One region of the Streptomyces sp. NPDC046335 genome, then DNA from elsewhere that is predicted to be linked to it. Evidence: riboswitches for the same ligand, from Rfam matches in the RefSeq annotation. Region 1 holds a riboswitch; each other region holds the start of a gene.

Region 1 (5,385 bases):
ACGCTGGCGCTCGGCTCCGCGCTCGCGCTCTTCATGTACCCGCACTCGATCACGGCGACGCTCTCCTCCAAGAGCCGCAACGTGATCCGCCGCAACACCACGATCCTGCCGCTGTACTCGCTGATGCTCGGCCTGCTCGCGCTGCTCGGCTTCATGGCGATCGCGGCCGGGGTCAAGGTGGAGAACGGACAGCTCGCGATCCCGCAGCTCTTCGAGAACATGTTCCCCGACTGGTTCACGGGCGTCGCCTTCGCCGCGATCGGCATCGGCGCGCTCGTCCCCGCCGCCATCATGTCGATCGCCGCCGCGAACCTTTTCACCCGCAACATCTACAAGGACTTCATCAGGCCGGACGCGACACCCGCGCAGGAGACCAAGGTCTCCAAGCTGGTCTCGCTCCTGGTGAAGGTCGGCGCGCTCGCCTTCGTCCTCACCATGGACAAGACCGTCGCGATCAACTTCCAGCTCCTGGGCGGCATCTGGATCCTCCAGACCATGCCCGCGCTGGTCGGCGGCCTGTTCACGCGCTGGTTCCACCGCTGGGCGCTGCTGGCCGGATGGGCGGTCGGCATGCTCTACGGCACCCTGGCCGCGTACGGCGTCGCCTCGCCCTCGCAGAAGCACTTCGGCGGCTCCTCCGACGAGATCCCCGGCATCGGCGAGATCGGTTACATCGGCCTCACCGCGTTCGTCCTGAACGTCGTCGTGACGGTGGTCCTCACCTTCGTCCTGAGGGCCATGAAGGCCCCCGACGGCATCGACGAGACCTCGCCCGGTGACTACACCGCGGACGCGGGAGACCCCGGCGTCGTCGAGGAACTGCCCCCGGCCACCGCGGGCGCCGCCCACTGACCACACCCCTCGCAAGGGCCCCAGGGGCCCTCTCCGGAGATGACGCAGGGCCGCCGGGAAACCGGCGGCCCTGCGTCATCTCCGCGTACCGACACAAGATGTGGGCCCGCTTCGGCGAGCCAGCACAAGATGTATGCTCATGCTCGCTGTCGCCGCAGGGGAATCCGGTGCAAGTCCGGAACTGTCCCGCAACGGTGTACGTGTACCTATTTGGCGTACGCGGAGTCCGAAGACCTGCCGGCAGCGCACCCGTGCCGTCCGGCCCGGGTGCCGACCGTCCGGGCCTCGCGGAGTGGGCCGGTGGACGCGGTGCACCGCCCTGCGCGCGTGCTGCCCGTGCGCCTTCCCTCCCCTGGCCCAGAGCCGAGCGAGGGAGTGCCCCACGTGACCATCGCGCCTGCCGAACCAGCGTCAGCGACGAAGCCGCCGACCGCCGAGGGCGGCGAAGGAACCGACGGCCCGGGAACCGCGCTGCTGCGCACCCTGACCGACCTCACCGCCGACCTCCCCGACGCCGACCCCGGCCGGGTCGCCGCCGCCGCGCTGCGGGGCCGCTCGGCCCGCGCCGACGAGGCGGAGCTGCGGGAGCTCGCCACCGAGGCCGCCGCGGGGCTCATCTCCGAGGATCCGGAGTACTCGAAGCTCGCGGCCAGGCTGCTCTCGATCGGCATCCGCGAGGAAGCGGCGACGCAGGGCGTGCGCTCCTTCACCGACTCCGTCGCGGTGGGCCACCGCGAGGGTCTGATCGCCGACCGCACGGCATCGTTCGTGACGGAGCACGCGGCCCGGCTCGACGCGCTGGTGGACGCGGCTCTCGCGGACGGCGCCGACTTCCGGTTCGGCTACTTCGGCCTGCGCACCCTGCACAGCCGCTATCTGCTGCGCCACCCCATCACCCGCCAGGTCATCGAGACCCCGCAGCACTTCATGCTGCGCGTCGCGAGCGGCCTCGCGGAGGACGAGGGCGTCCGCGCGGTGGACGAGGTCGCCGCGCTGTACGGCCTGATGAGCCGCCTGGACTACCTGCCGTCGTCACCGACGCTCTTCAACTCCGGCACCCGCCACCCGCAGATGTCCTCCTGCTACCTCCTCGACTCCCCGCTGGACGAGCTGGACTCGATATACGACCGCTACCACCAGGTCGCGCGGCTCTCCAAGCACGCGGGCGGCATCGGACTCTCGTACTCCCGCATCCGTTCCCGGGGTTCGCTGATCCGCGGCACGAACGGGCACTCCAACGGCATCGTGCCGTTCCTGAAGACCCTGGACGCCTCGGTCGCCGCCGTGAACCAGGGCGGCCGGCGCAAGGGCGCCGCCGCGGTCTACCTGGAGACCTGGCACTCCGACATCGAGGAGTTCCTCGAGCTGCGGGACAACACCGGTGAGGACGCGCGCCGCACGCACAACCTCAACCTCGCGCACTGGATCCCGGACGAGTTCATGCGCCGGGTCGCCGCCGACCAGGACTGGTCGCTGTTCTCCCCCGCCGACGTGCCCGACCTCGTCGACCTGTGGGGCGAGGAGTTCGACGCCGCCTACCGCGGGGCGGAGGCCGCCGGGCTCGCGAAGAAGACCATCCCTGCCCGTGAGCTGTACGGCCGCATGATGCGCACCCTCGCGCAGACCGGCAACGGCTGGATGACGTTCAAGGACGCCGCCAACCGCACCGCCAACCAGACGGCGGAGCCCGGTCACACCGTGCACTCCTCCAACCTCTGCACGGAGATCCTGGAGGTCACGGACGACGGCGAGACGGCCGTCTGCAACCTCGGCTCGGTCAACCTCGGCGCGTTCGTGGACACGGCCGCCGGTGACATCGACTGGGAGCGGCTCGACGCGACCGTCCGTACGGCCGTCACCTTCCTCGACCGCGTCGTCGACATCAACTTCTACCCGACCGAGCAGGCCGGGCGCTCCAACGCCAAGTGGCGCCCGGTGGGCCTCGGCGCGATGGGCCTCCAGGACGTCTTCTTCCAGCTCAAGCTGCCGTTCGACTCCCCCGATGCGCGCGCCCTTTCCACCCGGATCGCCGAGCGGATCATGCTGGCCGCGTACGAGGCCTCCGCGGACCTCGCCGAACGGAACGGCCCGCACCCCGCCTGGGAGAAGACCCGCACCGCGCGCGGCGTCCTGCACCCCGACCACTACGGTGCCGAGCTGACCTGGCCGGAGCGGTGGGCGGCCCTGCGGGCGCGCATCGCCACCACCGGCATGCGCAACTCCCTGCTGCTGGCCATCGCGCCGACCGCCACCATCGCCTCCATCGCGGGCGTCTACGAGTGCATCGAGCCGCAGGTCTCCAACCTCTTCAAGCGCGAGACGCTCAGCGGTGAGTTCCTCCAGGTCAACGCCTACCTGGTGAAGGAGCTGAAGCGGCTCGGCGTCTGGGACGCGCAGACCCGCGAGGCGCTGCGCGAGGCCAGCGGCTCCGTGCAGGGCTTCGGCTGGATCCCCGAGGACGTGCGCGCGCTGTACCGCACGGCGTGGGAGATCCCGCAGCGCGGCCTCATCGACATGGCCGCCGCGCGCACGCCGTTCCTCGACCAGGCGCAGTCCCTGAACCTGTTCCTGGAGACGCCGACCATCGGCAAGCTCTCCTCGATGTACGCCTATGCCTGGCAGCAGGGCCTGAAGACCACGTACTACCTGCGCTCGCGCCCCGCCACCCGCATCGCCCGCGCGGCCGGCTCCGGCGCGACCACCGCCGCCCCCGCCCCCGTACCCGCGCAGGTCACGGCCGAAGACGCCGTCGCCTGCTCCCTGGAAAACCCCGAGTCCTGCGAGGCCTGCCAGTAATGAGCACCACGACCAACAGCACGAAGAACCTCCTCGACCCGGGCTTCGAGCTGACCCTGCGCCCCATGCGCTACCCGGACTTCTACGAGCGCTACCGGGACGCGATCAAGAACACCTGGACCGTGGAGGAGGTCGACCTCCACTCCGACGTCACCGACCTCGCGAAGCTCTCGCCCGGCGAACAGCACATGATCGGCCGCCTCGTCGCGTTCTTCGCGACCGGTGACTCGATCGTCTCGAACAACCTGGTGCTCACGCTCTACAAGCACATCAACTCCCCCGAGGCGCGGCTGTACCTGAGCCGTCAGCTCTTCGAGGAGGCCGTGCACGTCCAGTTCTATCTGACGCTGCTCGACACCTATCTGCCCGACCCTGAGGACCGCGCGGCGGCCTTCGACGCGGTGGAGGAGATCCCCTCCATCCGCGAGAAGGCGGAGTTCTGCTTCAAGTGGATGGACTCGGTCGAGAAGATGGACCGCCTTGAGTCCAAGGCCGACCGCCGCCGCTTCCTGCTCAACCTCATCTGCTTCGCCGCGTGCATCGAGGGCCTCTTCTTCTACGGTGCCTTCGCGTACGTCTACTGGTTCCGCAGCCGCGGTCTGCTGCACGGCCTCGCGACCGGCACGAACTGGGTGTTCCGCGACGAGACGATGCACATGAGCTTCGCCTTCGACGTGGTGGACACGGTCCGCAAGGAGGAGCCGGAGCTGTTCGACGACGCGTTGCAGACGCAGGTCACGGACATGCTCAAGGAGGCCGTGGAGGCCGAGCTTCAGTTCGCCCGTGATCTGTGCGGCGACGGCCTGCCGGGCATGAACACCGACTCGATGCGCGAGTACCTCCAGTGCGTCGCCGACCAGCGGCTCCAGCGGCTGGGCTTCGCGCCGGTCTACGGCTCGTCGAACCCGTTCTCCTTCATGGAGCTCCAGGGCGTGCAGGAGCTGACCAACTTCTTCGAGCGGCGGCCCTCGGCGTACCAGGTCGCGGTGGAGGGTTCGGTCTCCTTCGACGACGAGTTCTGACGCCTGCGCGGACCGGTCCGGGTGTGCCCGCCCCCGTCACGGGGGTGGGGCGGGCACACCCGCCGGTTCAGCGGGACCGCACCCGCATGAGGAGCTTCTTGGGGTGCAGGGTGATGCCGACGCGGGTGTCCGTGTCGGTCTCCGCGACGGGCTCCAGGCGCCACTTCGGCGCCACCGTCCCCAGGATCAGCGTCAGTTCGGCCAGGCTGAAATGGTCCCCCGGGCACTTACGGTTACCGACGCCGAACGGCATCATCGCGAACTCCGGGACCTCCGAGGCGCGTTCCGGGTTCCAGCGGTCCGGGTCGAACTCCAGGTGCCGCTCGAAGGAACGCGGGTCGCGCTGCATCGCGTAGACGCTGTAGACGATGTCCGCGTCAGCCGGAATGCGATAGCCGCCCAGTTCGGTCTCGGCCACGGACCTGCGCGTGAATATCCAGGCCGCCGGGCGGATACGCATGGCCTCGGTCACCACATTGCGGGTGTGCCGCAGCTCACCGAGATCGGCGAAAGTGATCGCGCGGCCCGGGGCCACGGAATTTACTTCGTCAATCAACTGCCTTTCCTGTTCCCGGTGTTCGGTCAGCAGATGGAACGTCCACGCCAGTGTCGACGCGACATTCTCCGCGCCCGCGACCACGAGTGACACCACGTGGTCGTGGATCTCCTGATCGGCCAGAGGATTCCCCGACTCGTCCGTGGCCCGCAGCAATTC
Region 2 (5,385 bases), on a different contig from region 1:
ACAGCCGCCCTTTCAACTGCCGCCCGGCCGCCTCGGCCAGGGCCGCGTCCAGTTCCGGCTCGTCGCGGACCAGCCAGACGTTCTGACTGCCGGTGCCCGCTGTGTCCTTCAGTACGGCGGGCAGACCGGCCTCCTTGAGCAGCACGTCCCTCAGTTCCGCCCCGGTCGCCTCCACGGCGCGCCCGCGTGTCAGCCCGGCAGCGTGCAGCCGGTTGCGTACGGCCGCCTTGTCCCGGGTCAGCCGCAGTACGGCCGGGTCGAGGCCGGGCAGGCCGAGGCGGTCGGTGAGTTCGGCGCCGGCGAGGGTCCAGGTGTCGGTGGAACTGATCAGGCCGCGCAGCCGAGGCGTCCGGTGCAGCAGGTCCGCGAGCCCTTCCACGTCGAAGGTGTCGGTGACGACGACGTCGAGGGCGTCCGGCGGAAGCCTCTCCAACTCGTGGGCGTAGTAGGCGCGGTCGCGGGTGAGCAGGGTGAGCCGCTCGCCGAGTGCGTCGGCGGCGCGCACCAGGTGTCCGAGGCCGAAGGTGAGCGATTCGAGGCAGACGACGGTCATGCGGCTCGCTCCTTCCGGCCGGCTGGGCAGGCGGTGCGCCGCCACGCCATCCTGGACCAGGGCATGGACATCTCCTCGGGGGCTGAGATCTCGACCGGCTTCAGGGCGGCGGGGTCCAGGGCTTCGGTGTGCCGGGCGAAGACGCGCTCGACGTAGCGGTGTCCGGTGTCGGCGCCGATCACCAGGTGCAGCCGGTCGGGATGGCGGCGGGCCTCGTACATCGCAGTGAGGTATCCGGCGCCGGTGGACAGCCCGGCGAAGACGGCGTGGTCGCGCAGCAGGGCGACCGTGCCGGACATGGCGTGGGTGAAGTCCAGCCAGTGCACGGCGTCGTAGAGGGTGTGGCGGACGTTGTCGAAGACGATCGACGACCCGATGCCGGCGATGATCGCTTCCGGGTCGTGGTGGTCCTGGCTGCCGAAGGTGAGGCTGCCGAAGGGCTGGACGCCGACCAGCCGCACCGAGGGGTCGGTGGCGCGCAGGCGTTCCACGAGGCCGCCCGTCGAGGCTCCGGAGCCCACCCCTCCGACGACGGTCAGTGCGGTCGCGGGGAACGCGGTGGTGATCCGGTCGGCGACCTCGTGGTAGCCGAGGTAGTGGACGTCGTCGTGGTACTGGCGCATCCAGTGCCAGGCGGGGTGGTCGGCCAGGATCTCCTTCACCCTCCGTACCCGTAACTCCTGGTCCAGCTTGAGGTTCTCGGAGGGCCGGACCTGTTCCACGGTGGCGCCGAGGATCTCCAGCTGGGCGCGGGTGGTGATGTCCACGGTGGTGGACGCGACGATGTGGCAGCGCATGCCGTAGCGGTGACAGGCCAGCGCCAGGGCGTAGGCGTAGATGCCGCTGGAACTGTCGACCAGGGTCTGTCCCGGACGGATCGTGCCCCGTTCCAGCAGGTGGCGGACAGCGGCGAGCGCGGAGTAGATCTTCATCGACTCGAACCGGATCAGGACGAGGCCGTCGCAGAGCCGGACGAGATCGGGGACCTTCAGGGCGTCGGCGATGTGAGGGTGGATCACCCGTAGCCTCCTTGGGCGAAGGAACACTGCTGGCCGAGCGAATGAAAGAAGGCGGACAGTTCGGACTTCAGGGCGGCGTCGGGGCGGCCGGGGAAGAGATAGCCGATCAGACAGCCCGTGTGGGCGACGAAGACGCCGTCGGCGCCGAACCGCTCCTGGTGGGCGAGCATGCTGTCGAATGCCGCCTTGGGCAGCACCCGCTGTGACAGGGCGGCGCTGGCGGTGGCCGCCCGTGCGACCGCGGCCGGATCACCGGAGACGAATCCCTTCAGCAAGTCGGTCAGGCACCGTTCGTACTCCTCCCCGTGCCGCCGGTAGTGCGCCAGCAGCAGGTCGGTGACGGCGGCGGTGTCCACCGTCCCGGGCTCGGTGATGTACGCGGTGTGGAAGCCGATGTCCGTGCCCAGCCGCCGCACCACCCGGTGCCGGCCACTGAGGTACAGGGCGAACTCGTCGAGGAAGACGCTGTCCGCCCGTTCGATCGCCGCCAGGACGCCGAGGACCACGTCCGCGTCATACGGCAGGGCGAAGAGCCGGAACAGGCAGCGCAGGGTCGCCACGATGTCGGCGGTCGAACTCGCCATCCCCACGCCCACCCGAAGGTCGGAGTGGGCGCTCCAACGGCCCGGTGGCAGCGTGAGCCCGAAGTGCTCCACGAAGAGCCGGGCCCGCGATCGCGGACTTCTCCCCGAGCGGCAGCGGGTCCGGCGGATCCGTCCCGTGGGTGAAAGTCACCCGGGAACGGCGGCCCACGGGAAACGACACGACGGCGATGGCCGGATCGGGGCCTGCCCGCAGCGGACCCTGGTACAGCTCGCCCAGGGTGCCGTGGCAGACACCGGAGACGGTACGGCCCGTCACGAACCCCTCCTCCTGTCCGCGTCCTGGAATGCGACCGGGGAGGAGGCGCCGTGCGGGGCGTGCCCCGCGGGTATCCCGTCCGTACCGCCGACCCAGTCCTCGAGGTCACCGCGCACCACCCGCACAGCACGTACGGGCGCAGTGGCAGGTCTTCGGACTCGTGGGCTCGCTCACCGGGGACACCGGTCACCGGCGGGCATCTACCGGCCGTCGCTTCCCGGCCCCGAACCGACTCGGGCCAGTGCTGATGACGGCTTTCGTTCCCACTCACCGCTGCGGGACAGTCCCGGATTCCCACCGGGTTCCCTCTTGCGTCGCGCCGCCAATACCTGGTCGGACAGGAGACGCGAACCGACTGCGGGCATGAGCGTAGGGCGGCTCACGCCGCTGCGGGAGGGGCGCGGCGTCAGTTGTCCGGATGCGATCGTCCGGGCGGCGGCATCGGAGCCTTGAGACGACTCGGCCGACCCGGACAACACTCTGGCCGAATGTGTCCTCCGTATTTCCGGCCACGCCGGTCACACTGGTGCGTCGACGTCACCCGCACCTCCCCTCGGAGTACCGCGCCCGGAAGGCCCAGGATGCTGCCAGAGACGACCCCGGAGGACGACGGCACGACATCCCCGCCGCCCGCCCGTGAGCGGCGTCCGCCCGATCGCGTCGTGCTGCGCGCCGACCTGCGCGCCGCGCTCCCCGACGCGGGCGCCGCCGTCCTGGTCACGGCGGCCGTCTTCGCGTTCCTGTACGCCCGCATGGAGTCGGGCAACTCGGCGACGGTCGCGGTCATGCCGTTCATGGACGACGCCGGTACCTACTGGATGTACCTCCTCAGCCAGGCGTTCGGCTGGTCGGGCCTGCTGTGGGCCTGGGGCACGGTCATGCTCGGTCTCCTGCTTTCGGGGCCGCGCCCCGCCCGGCTGCCGGTGTCCCGGCAGATCCTGGAACGCTGGCACCGCACCACGAGCCTGACCACGATCGCCCTGATGTCCGCACACGCACTGCTGTTCGCCGCCGAACTCGTGCGCTACGAGGCCCAGTTGGCGTGGGCCGGGCGGCTGTGGGCGGGGTTCGCGGACACGTTCGTGCCCGGCTGGTACGACTCCGGCACCGGTCGGATCGCCATTCCGCTGGGGCAGGGCGCTCTGTATCTGGCCGTCCCGCTGGGCCTGTTGTTCTACGTCCGTCACCGCATCGGCGCGAACACCTGGCGTCGGCTGCACCGCTTCGTCATCGTCGTCTACGTGCTGAGCGTGTGGCACACCCTGCTGTACGGCACGAACGTCTGGTACGGCGAGTGGCCGCGTACCGTGCTGTGGCTGCTGCAACTCCCGGTCGCGGCGCTACTGCTGGCCCGGTTGCTGCGGCCCGCCCGGCGGGCCGAGCGACTGGGCGCACCGACGCGGCGGGCGGGCGTGTCGCTTCCGAGCTGGACGGTGCGGGTCGTTGGCCGGGTGGCTGCCGGGGCCGTCGTGGTGGGTCTCGTCCTCGTGGTGGCGTCCGGCCATGACGGTGGCCGGGAACGCCCGGACGAGCCACCCACGACGAGTCCGCATGCACACGAGCCCGAGTGATCCCCGGCCGCCATCCGGACCAGACCGACACGGGCACCCGAGCGAGGGAGAGTCCCGCCACTGTGACCGGTGAGCGGATCCCGAACGGGCCACTTGCCCCACGAGGGACGGTAAGGCCGGGAGGAGCTGCGCCCCGAGAGCCAGGAGCCCCACGCCGCCGCCCCCTCGACGGAGCCCCGGGGCGGATCTCCCCGGAGAGGGAGCGTTTCGGCGTGTCCGACACAACGGACGGTGAGGCGTAGGGCACTGAGGTGACTGCGCAACTGGTGGGTGGGTAGGTGAGTGGGCGGCTGCCGTGCCGGGTCGTCGCGTGCCGGGACCGCGCAGGCCGCGCGTTTGCGTGGGGAGGCGCCCGTACGCATCTCCGCCTGCCTGGACGCGTGTGACCAGGCAGGCGTGGTTGTCGTGCGGCCCTCGTCCGCCGGGCGTGCGGCCGGAGCACGGCCAGTGCGGTTCGGCCTGGTGAACGACCCGGACGCGATAGAGGACATCGCCGCCTGGTCAGGCGGGCGGCCCCGGCGTCGCACCCCGGCCGGAGATCCTCGACCTGTACACGTTCAGCCCACCCTCCCTCGCGATCCGCCGCTTCCAGCCGGCCGGCCGAGCAGCCCGCTCCCGCCGGCCGGCAGACGTCGGCCGTCCCCCCTTCGGCCGGCCTCAGCGTCCGATGGCGTCAGACATCACGCCGGCGCAACCGCGAAACAGCGAGCACGAGGAGCGCCACGCTGTACGCGGCGACCAGGCCCAGCGACGGCCACGCGCCCAGCGAGCCGACCACCTCGTGACTCGCGTCCGAGGTCTGGGTGAGCTTCTCCAGAGCGGCGGTAGGGGGCGCGCCCGCGATCCACCGCTGCAGGTCGCCGAAGAGCGGGCCGAACAGGGAGGGCAGCAGCATCACCGCGACGACCACCGTGACGGCTCCCGCCGAGTGACGCTCGCCTTGGGCGTGCTCGCCGTCCTCGAGGATCGCGTCGCCGAGGACGTAAGCCGGCAAGCAGGCGACCAGGCCGATCGCGAACAGCAGCGCTCCGAGCAGGACCGCCTTGGCGGCCAGGACCCTGCCACGGCGCGGCACCGCGGCCAGAGTGGAGCCGATCGTGCCGCTGGAGTACTCGCCGCACACGGTCAGCGATCCCGCCACACCCGCGATCATCAAGGAGACGACGCTGAGAGTGAGACTGCCGCCGAGCACCGTGTCGTCGGGCTGGAGACTGCCGCTGAGCCCGACGAACACCGCGCCGACGACGATCAGCAGGCCGACTGCCGCCGTGGTCCAGCGAGTAGAGCGGAGGCTGGTGAACTTGGTCCATTCGAATGCGAGCGCAGTGCCGAAGCCAGGTGTCGGTGAGGCGCCGGCGGTGCCGACTCGCGTCGTGGTGGG
Region 3 (5,385 bases), on a different contig from region 1:
CGCGCGGGCGCATCGCCACGGCGCCCGCGATGGCCGTGCGCTTGCGCTGACCGTAGGAGAGCAGGTGGGTGGGCCGGTCGGCCAGCGCCCCGATGTCGAGGGCGGCCAGCGACTCGGCCACCCGCGCCCGCACCTCGGCGTCGGGCAGCCCGAGGTTCAGCGGACCGAAGGACACGTCCTGCTCGACGGAGGCGGCGAACAACTGGTCGTCGGGGTCCTGCACGACGAGCTGGACGGTGGTACGCAGCCGGGTCAGCCCCTTGCGGTCGTACGTCACCGGGACTCCGCCGAGCGTCAACTCGCCCTCGCTGGGGCGGAGTCCGCCGCTGAGCAGCCGCATGAGGGTGGTCTTGCCGCTGCCGTTGCGCCCGAGCAGGGCGAGGGCGCGTCCCTCGGCGACGTCGAAGTCCAGGCCGCTGAGCACGGCGGGCCCCTCTTCGTACGCGTAGGACGCCGCGCGCAGCGCCACCAGGGGCTCGCTCATGGAAGGAACCTTTCCAGTACGAGGGTGAGGGCGATCAGGCCCAGGAGAAGGACCGCGACGGCGGCCACGAAGGGCCGGGAGACCTTCGCCTCGGGCACGAGCACCCGCAGCGTGCCGTCGTAGCCGCGCCCGGCGAGCCCTGCCTGAAGCCGCCCCGCCCGGTCGAAGGCGCGCACGAACGCGGTGGCGCCGAGCCCCGCGAGCGACCGCCAGGCGGCGGCTCTGGTGGTGTGGCCGAGCCGCGCCGCCTGCGCCTGGCGGACGCGCCCCATGGAGTCCATGAGCAGGAAGCTCATCCGGTACGTCACGAGGGCGACGTCCACCACGGGCGCCGGCACCCCCGCCCCGACCAGGCGGGGCAGCAGGTCCGACAGGGGCGTGGTGAAGGCGAACAGGAGCACCCCGAGCGAGGCCGCCGAGGTCCGGAGCAGCAGCCCCCCGGCGCGCGCGGGGCCGCCTTCGGCGAGCGTGACGAACCCGTCGGGGCCGCCGAGCTGGACGAGCAGGGTCAGGGCTCCGGTGACGCAGAAGCCGAGCGGCACGCGGTAGGCGCGCCACAGCTTGCGGGGCGGCACGCCCGCGGGGCCGAGCAGCACCACGAGCGCGGTGACGAGGACGAGGGCCGCGCCCGGCCAGGGCGGCAGCGAGATGGCGAGGACGGTGAGGCCGAGGCCGAGCACGGCCTTGTCCACGGGGTGACGGCGGCGCCAGCGGCTGCTGTGCGCCGCCGCGTCGATGGGCAGCACCGCGGATCAGGCCTGCCCGGCCCCGTTGCGGCTGTCCGCCGCGTCGCCGGGCGGCTCGGCGTGGCCGTCCCGCACCCGCTCGCGCTCCGCGCCCTGGCGGCGCCCCCTGCGCAGCCCGAAGTAGTACGCGAGGACGCCTGCGCCGAGCGCCGCCTGAAGGGCGAAGAGCGCCGACTCGACCTCGCCGGACGGCGGTTCGTACAGCGGGGAGAACCAGGGCTCGTAGTCGGGGTCGATCTCGGTGATCGCCGTCTCGGCCTGGGCGTCGGCGCCCGCGAACGGCTCCTTCTTGTGGTCGCCGAGTCCCAGCACGAGCGGCAGGACCGCGAGGGCGGCGACGATGACGATCAGCAGGGTGTTTATCTTCGCGTTCCGGCTCATCAGGCGCTGGCCCCCGTCTCGGTCCTGGTGTTGTCCGTGTCGGTGGCCTTGGCCGTCCGCTTGCGCTGGAGCAGTACGCCGAGCCGTGTGAGCTCTCCCTTGCTGGACTGCACGAGGAGCCGCATCACGAGGACGGTGAGCAGTCCCTCGCTGACCGCCAGCGGGATCTGGGTGACGGCGAAGATGCCGCCGAACTTGCCCAGGGCGCCGATGAATCCGCTGCCGGGGTCGGGGAAAGCGAGGGCGAGCTGGACGCTGGTGACGCAGTACGTGGACAGGTCGGCGACGAACGCGCCGAAGAACACCGCCACCATGAGCGGCACGTCGTACCGCTTCAGGAGCCGGTAGACGGCGTATCCGGCCCAGGGCCCGACGATCGCCATGGAGAAGACGTTGGCGCCGAGCGTGGTGAGCCCGCCGTGGGCGAGCAGCAGCGCCTGGAACAGCAGCGTGATCGTGCCGAGCACCGCCATGATCGGCGGGCGGAACAGGATCGCGCCGAGGCCGGTGCCCGTCGGGTGCGAGCAACTTCCGGTGACCGACGGGATCTTCAGTGCGGACAGGACGAAGGTGAAGGCTCCGGACGCACCCAGGAGCAGGGTGCTCTCGGGGTGCTCCTTGACCTCACGCGTAAGGGAGCGGACTCCGTGGACGACGAACGGCGCGGACGCTACGCCCCAGGCGATGGCGTGCGCCGGCGGGAGGAAACCCTCGGCAATGTGCATGGCTCAGCAGACCCTCTCCAGCACCTCGTGGATGGACGACGTGCCTTGGCCGGTCTCCTGGCTGACGGGTAGTACCGCCCGAACTCCGCCTTCCCGGGCGCGTGTGCGCCCAGTGGCTGCCGCGAGGGCTGGAGCCGGACATCCCGATCACAGTGGCGAGGGCCGCACCGGCATCACACCGGATTTCCCGAGCACCAAGGCGTGGTGACAGTAGTGCGAGAGCCGGAGGCATGACAACTCGCCCGCAGGTCATCGCGGTGTCGGGCCGCGGTCAGCGCGTGTCGGTCTCACCGCCCGTCACGGCGAGGACCTCGCCCACGGTGAAGCTGGAGTCCGCGTCGGAGGCCAGGTAGACGTAGGCGGGCGCCAGCTCCTCCGGCTGGGCGGGACGGCCGAGCGGGGTCTCGCTGCCGACCTGGGAGAGGCCGTCCTTGGGCATGTGCGGGTCGGCCGTGTTGAGGACCGTCCACACGGGTCCGGGGGCGACGACGTTGGCGCGGACGCCCCGCTTGGCGAGGTGGGGCGCGATCGACTTGGTGAAGGTGATCAGGGCCGCCTTCGAAGCCGCGTAGTCGATCATCGTGGTGCTGCCCTTCAGGGCTTCCTCCGTGGCCGTGGCGATGATCGCGTCGCCCGCGTCCAGGTGCGGCAGGCTCGCCATGACCAGGTGGAAGTAGGCGTACACGTTCGTCTTGAACGTGCGGTCCCAGTCCTCGGCGTTGAGCTGCTCGAGCTCCAGCTTGCTGTTCAGGTAGGCGGCGTTGTTCACCAGGATGTTCAGCGTGCCGAACTCCGCCACGGTGCGTGCCACGGCGTCGCGGCAGAAGTCGGCGTCGCTCACGTCGCCGGGCAGCAGCAGACAGGTGCGTCCGGCCTTCTCGACGAGCCGCCGGGTCTCTTCGGCGTCCTGCTGCTCCTCGGGCAGGTGGACGATGGCGACGTCGGCCCCTTCGCGCGCGTAGAGCCAGGAGACGGCCCGGCCGATCCCGGAGTCGCCGCCGGTGATCAGCGCGACCTTGCCGAGCAGCTTGTCGGCGGCCTTGTACCGCGGTGCCTCGTAGCGGGGCCGCGGGGACATGTCGGCCTCGACGCCGGGCGGCGGGCCGTGCTTGTCCCCCGGGAACGGAGGCGTCGGCTCGGACGTGACCTGCGGCGTGCCGTGGTCGCTCGTGCGGGCGTCGTGCTGGCCCTCTTGCATGGGGAGGCCTCCTGCGGAAGTCGGGCATGGGCGGCCGGTGCCGCGTGCCGCCCAAGATCGGTGACCCGGGTCGGGTGCCCGTGTCCCCCGGGGCACAAACGGTGCGAACGGCTCTCGGAGGGTCCTGGGGCCACCACGGGCCGGAGGTCAGCACGTGTCCTTGAGCACGTCGCAGGTGTGCTGGAACTCCTCCATGAGGCGGTTCGCCTCGACGACGAGGACTCCGTACGGGCGGGCCGGGTCGGCCAGCGGCAGGCCGGAGCGGGCCGCCTGCTCGGTCACCGCGCGGGCGCGGCCCTGGGCGTCGTCGGCCAGTTCGCCGAGGTGCCGGGCCTGCTCGGCCAGGGAGTTCTCGTCGAGTTCGGCGAGCACGTCGGTGATCTTCGAGATGCTTTCGAGGAAGTCGGCGTAGCTGCCGAAGAACGCGCCGTCGTCGAGCCTGCCCTCCTCCTGCTCGGTCCACTGGTCGAGGCTGCGGGTCAGCGACGAGACCTGGTAGAGCGCGCGCACCAGGGCTTCGAGGACCGCGCCGTAGCCCTCGAACGAGACATGGCCGCCCCGCTTCCTGCGCAACAGCAGCCGGGGGTTGTAGTAGAGGCTCTCCTCGGCCGTACGGAAACCGTCGCGCGCCTGTGTGATCATGCCGCCGGTCTGCTCCGCCCTGCTGTGCCAATGGGCACAGTGGTCGGCGTCGATCTCGTTCTCGCGCAGTACGGGATACATGTCGCTCACCAGGTCGCCGAGGGCGGCGGAGAGCGTGCGGAGGCCGGATTCCGCGCTGCTGTGCCGCATCGGCGGGGCGACCGTGAGGTTGACGATGACGCCGATGCCGCAGCCGATCAGGACGAGGAGGACGATCTGCCCCAGCTGGGTGATCTTCTCGCTGCCGGTGGAGGCGAGGGCGTAGACGGAGAAGGCGAAGAACGCTCCGGTGGCGACCTGGGAGCCCTGGGAGCCGAGCGCGGGCCAGCGCCCGATGGTCAGGCCGACGACCGCCACGAGCACGAACGTCAGGAGGTCCGATCCGATCATGAATCCCAGGGCCGCCACCATGGCCACGCCGACCGCCACGGCCGCCAGGTAGCGCAGCGATTGCAGCAGCGACTGATAGACCGTCACCTGCATGATCAGCACCGCGGAGAACGGCGCGAAGGCGGGTGACGTCGTGTGCAGCACGTCGTAGGAGATGAACCAGGCCAGGGTCGCGGCCAGCGTGCTCTTGAAGATGAGCAGCAGGGTGTGACGCTCGTAGCCGGGTGTCGCCAGGGCCCGCTGCCACCAGTCCCGCGCCCGGCCGGACCAGCGCCGGACAGCACCCGGCGTCCGCTGCCCCTCGTCCTCGCCGGCCATGCCCCGCTCCGATCCGTTCCGCACTGTTCCCGCATGCGGGGTTCCCAGCCGGACCGGTGTGACACGCGGAAATCCCGGCCGCCGAATTCTCTCGGTGAGGCACGTTTACATCGTCCATGGGCGGCCACGCGTATACGCAGCACACAATCCCGAACCATCGGAGGGTGAGCGACATGGCCGCCAACGAGAAGAACCAGGCGAAGACCGAGCAGATCAGCGGCAAGGTCAAGGAGGCCGCAGGACGCGCCGTGGGCAATGAACGCCTCACCGCCAAGGGCCGTGCCGAACAGGCCAAGGGTGACGCCCGTCAGGCCAAGGAAAAGATCAAGGACACCGGCAAGCACTGACCGGCGGCACATCATGGCGGGCGCCCCCTTTATGCGAGGGGGCGCCCGTCTTTAATGTGAGGGGGGCGCCGCGCCCCGTCGCGTGCCGCGCGGGAAGCCCGCCGCGCGCGTGCGCTCCCGGCCACCCCCGCCCCGAGCCAAGATCATCAGCGGT

The links. A riboswitch is a leader RNA that binds a small molecule or an ion and turns the genes downstream of it on or off. The one in region 1 is predicted to bind cobalamin.
Region 2: linked by a shared signal. The riboswitch ahead of ACZ6JY_RS36350 (GHMP family kinase ATP-binding protein) and the one ahead of ACZ6JY_RS20455 (ribonucleoside-diphosphate reductase subunit alpha) in region 1 are both predicted to bind cobalamin.
Region 3: linked by a shared signal. The riboswitch ahead of ACZ6JY_RS10475 (energy-coupling factor ABC transporter permease) and the one ahead of ACZ6JY_RS20455 (ribonucleoside-diphosphate reductase subunit alpha) in region 1 are both predicted to bind cobalamin.

What each region holds. Positions count from the first base shown of each region.
Region 1 is NZ_JBVJFF010000008.1:59,002-64,386, forward strand. Features, by position in the region: gene mctP (monocarboxylate uptake permease MctP) at 1-852, shown strand, start outside; cobalamin riboswitch at 986-1,108, shown strand; gene ACZ6JY_RS20455 (ribonucleoside-diphosphate reductase subunit alpha) at 1,237-3,648, shown strand; gene ACZ6JY_RS20460 (ribonucleotide-diphosphate reductase subunit beta) at 3,648-4,670, shown strand; gene ACZ6JY_RS20465 (bifunctional albaflavenone monooxygenase/terpene synthase) at 4,738-5,385, opposite strand, start outside.
Region 2 is NZ_JBVJFF010000019.1:99,016-104,400, reverse strand. Features, by position in the region: gene ACZ6JY_RS36360 (ATP-grasp domain-containing protein) at 1-553, opposite strand, end outside; gene ACZ6JY_RS36355 (cysteine synthase family protein) at 550-1,572, opposite strand; gene ACZ6JY_RS36350 (GHMP family kinase ATP-binding protein) at 1,569-2,228, opposite strand; cobalamin riboswitch at 2,561-2,804, opposite strand; gene ACZ6JY_RS36345 (ferric reductase-like transmembrane domain-containing protein) at 3,015-4,004, shown strand; partial or broken gene ACZ6JY_RS36340 ((2Fe-2S) ferredoxin domain-containing protein) at 4,295-4,572, shown strand; gene ACZ6JY_RS36335 (ABC transporter permease) at 4,678-5,385, opposite strand, start outside.
Region 3 is NZ_JBVJFF010000004.1:212,468-217,852, reverse strand. Features, by position in the region: gene ACZ6JY_RS10490 (energy-coupling factor ABC transporter ATP-binding protein) at 1-484, opposite strand, end outside; gene cbiQ (cobalt ECF transporter T component CbiQ) at 481-1,230, opposite strand; gene ACZ6JY_RS10480 (energy-coupling factor ABC transporter substrate-binding protein) at 1,237-1,611, opposite strand; gene ACZ6JY_RS10475 (energy-coupling factor ABC transporter permease) at 1,611-2,336, opposite strand; cobalamin riboswitch at 2,367-2,550, opposite strand; gene ACZ6JY_RS10470 (SDR family oxidoreductase) at 2,608-3,534, opposite strand; gene ACZ6JY_RS10465 (FUSC family protein) at 3,682-4,884, opposite strand; gene ACZ6JY_RS10460 (CsbD family protein) at 5,058-5,231, shown strand.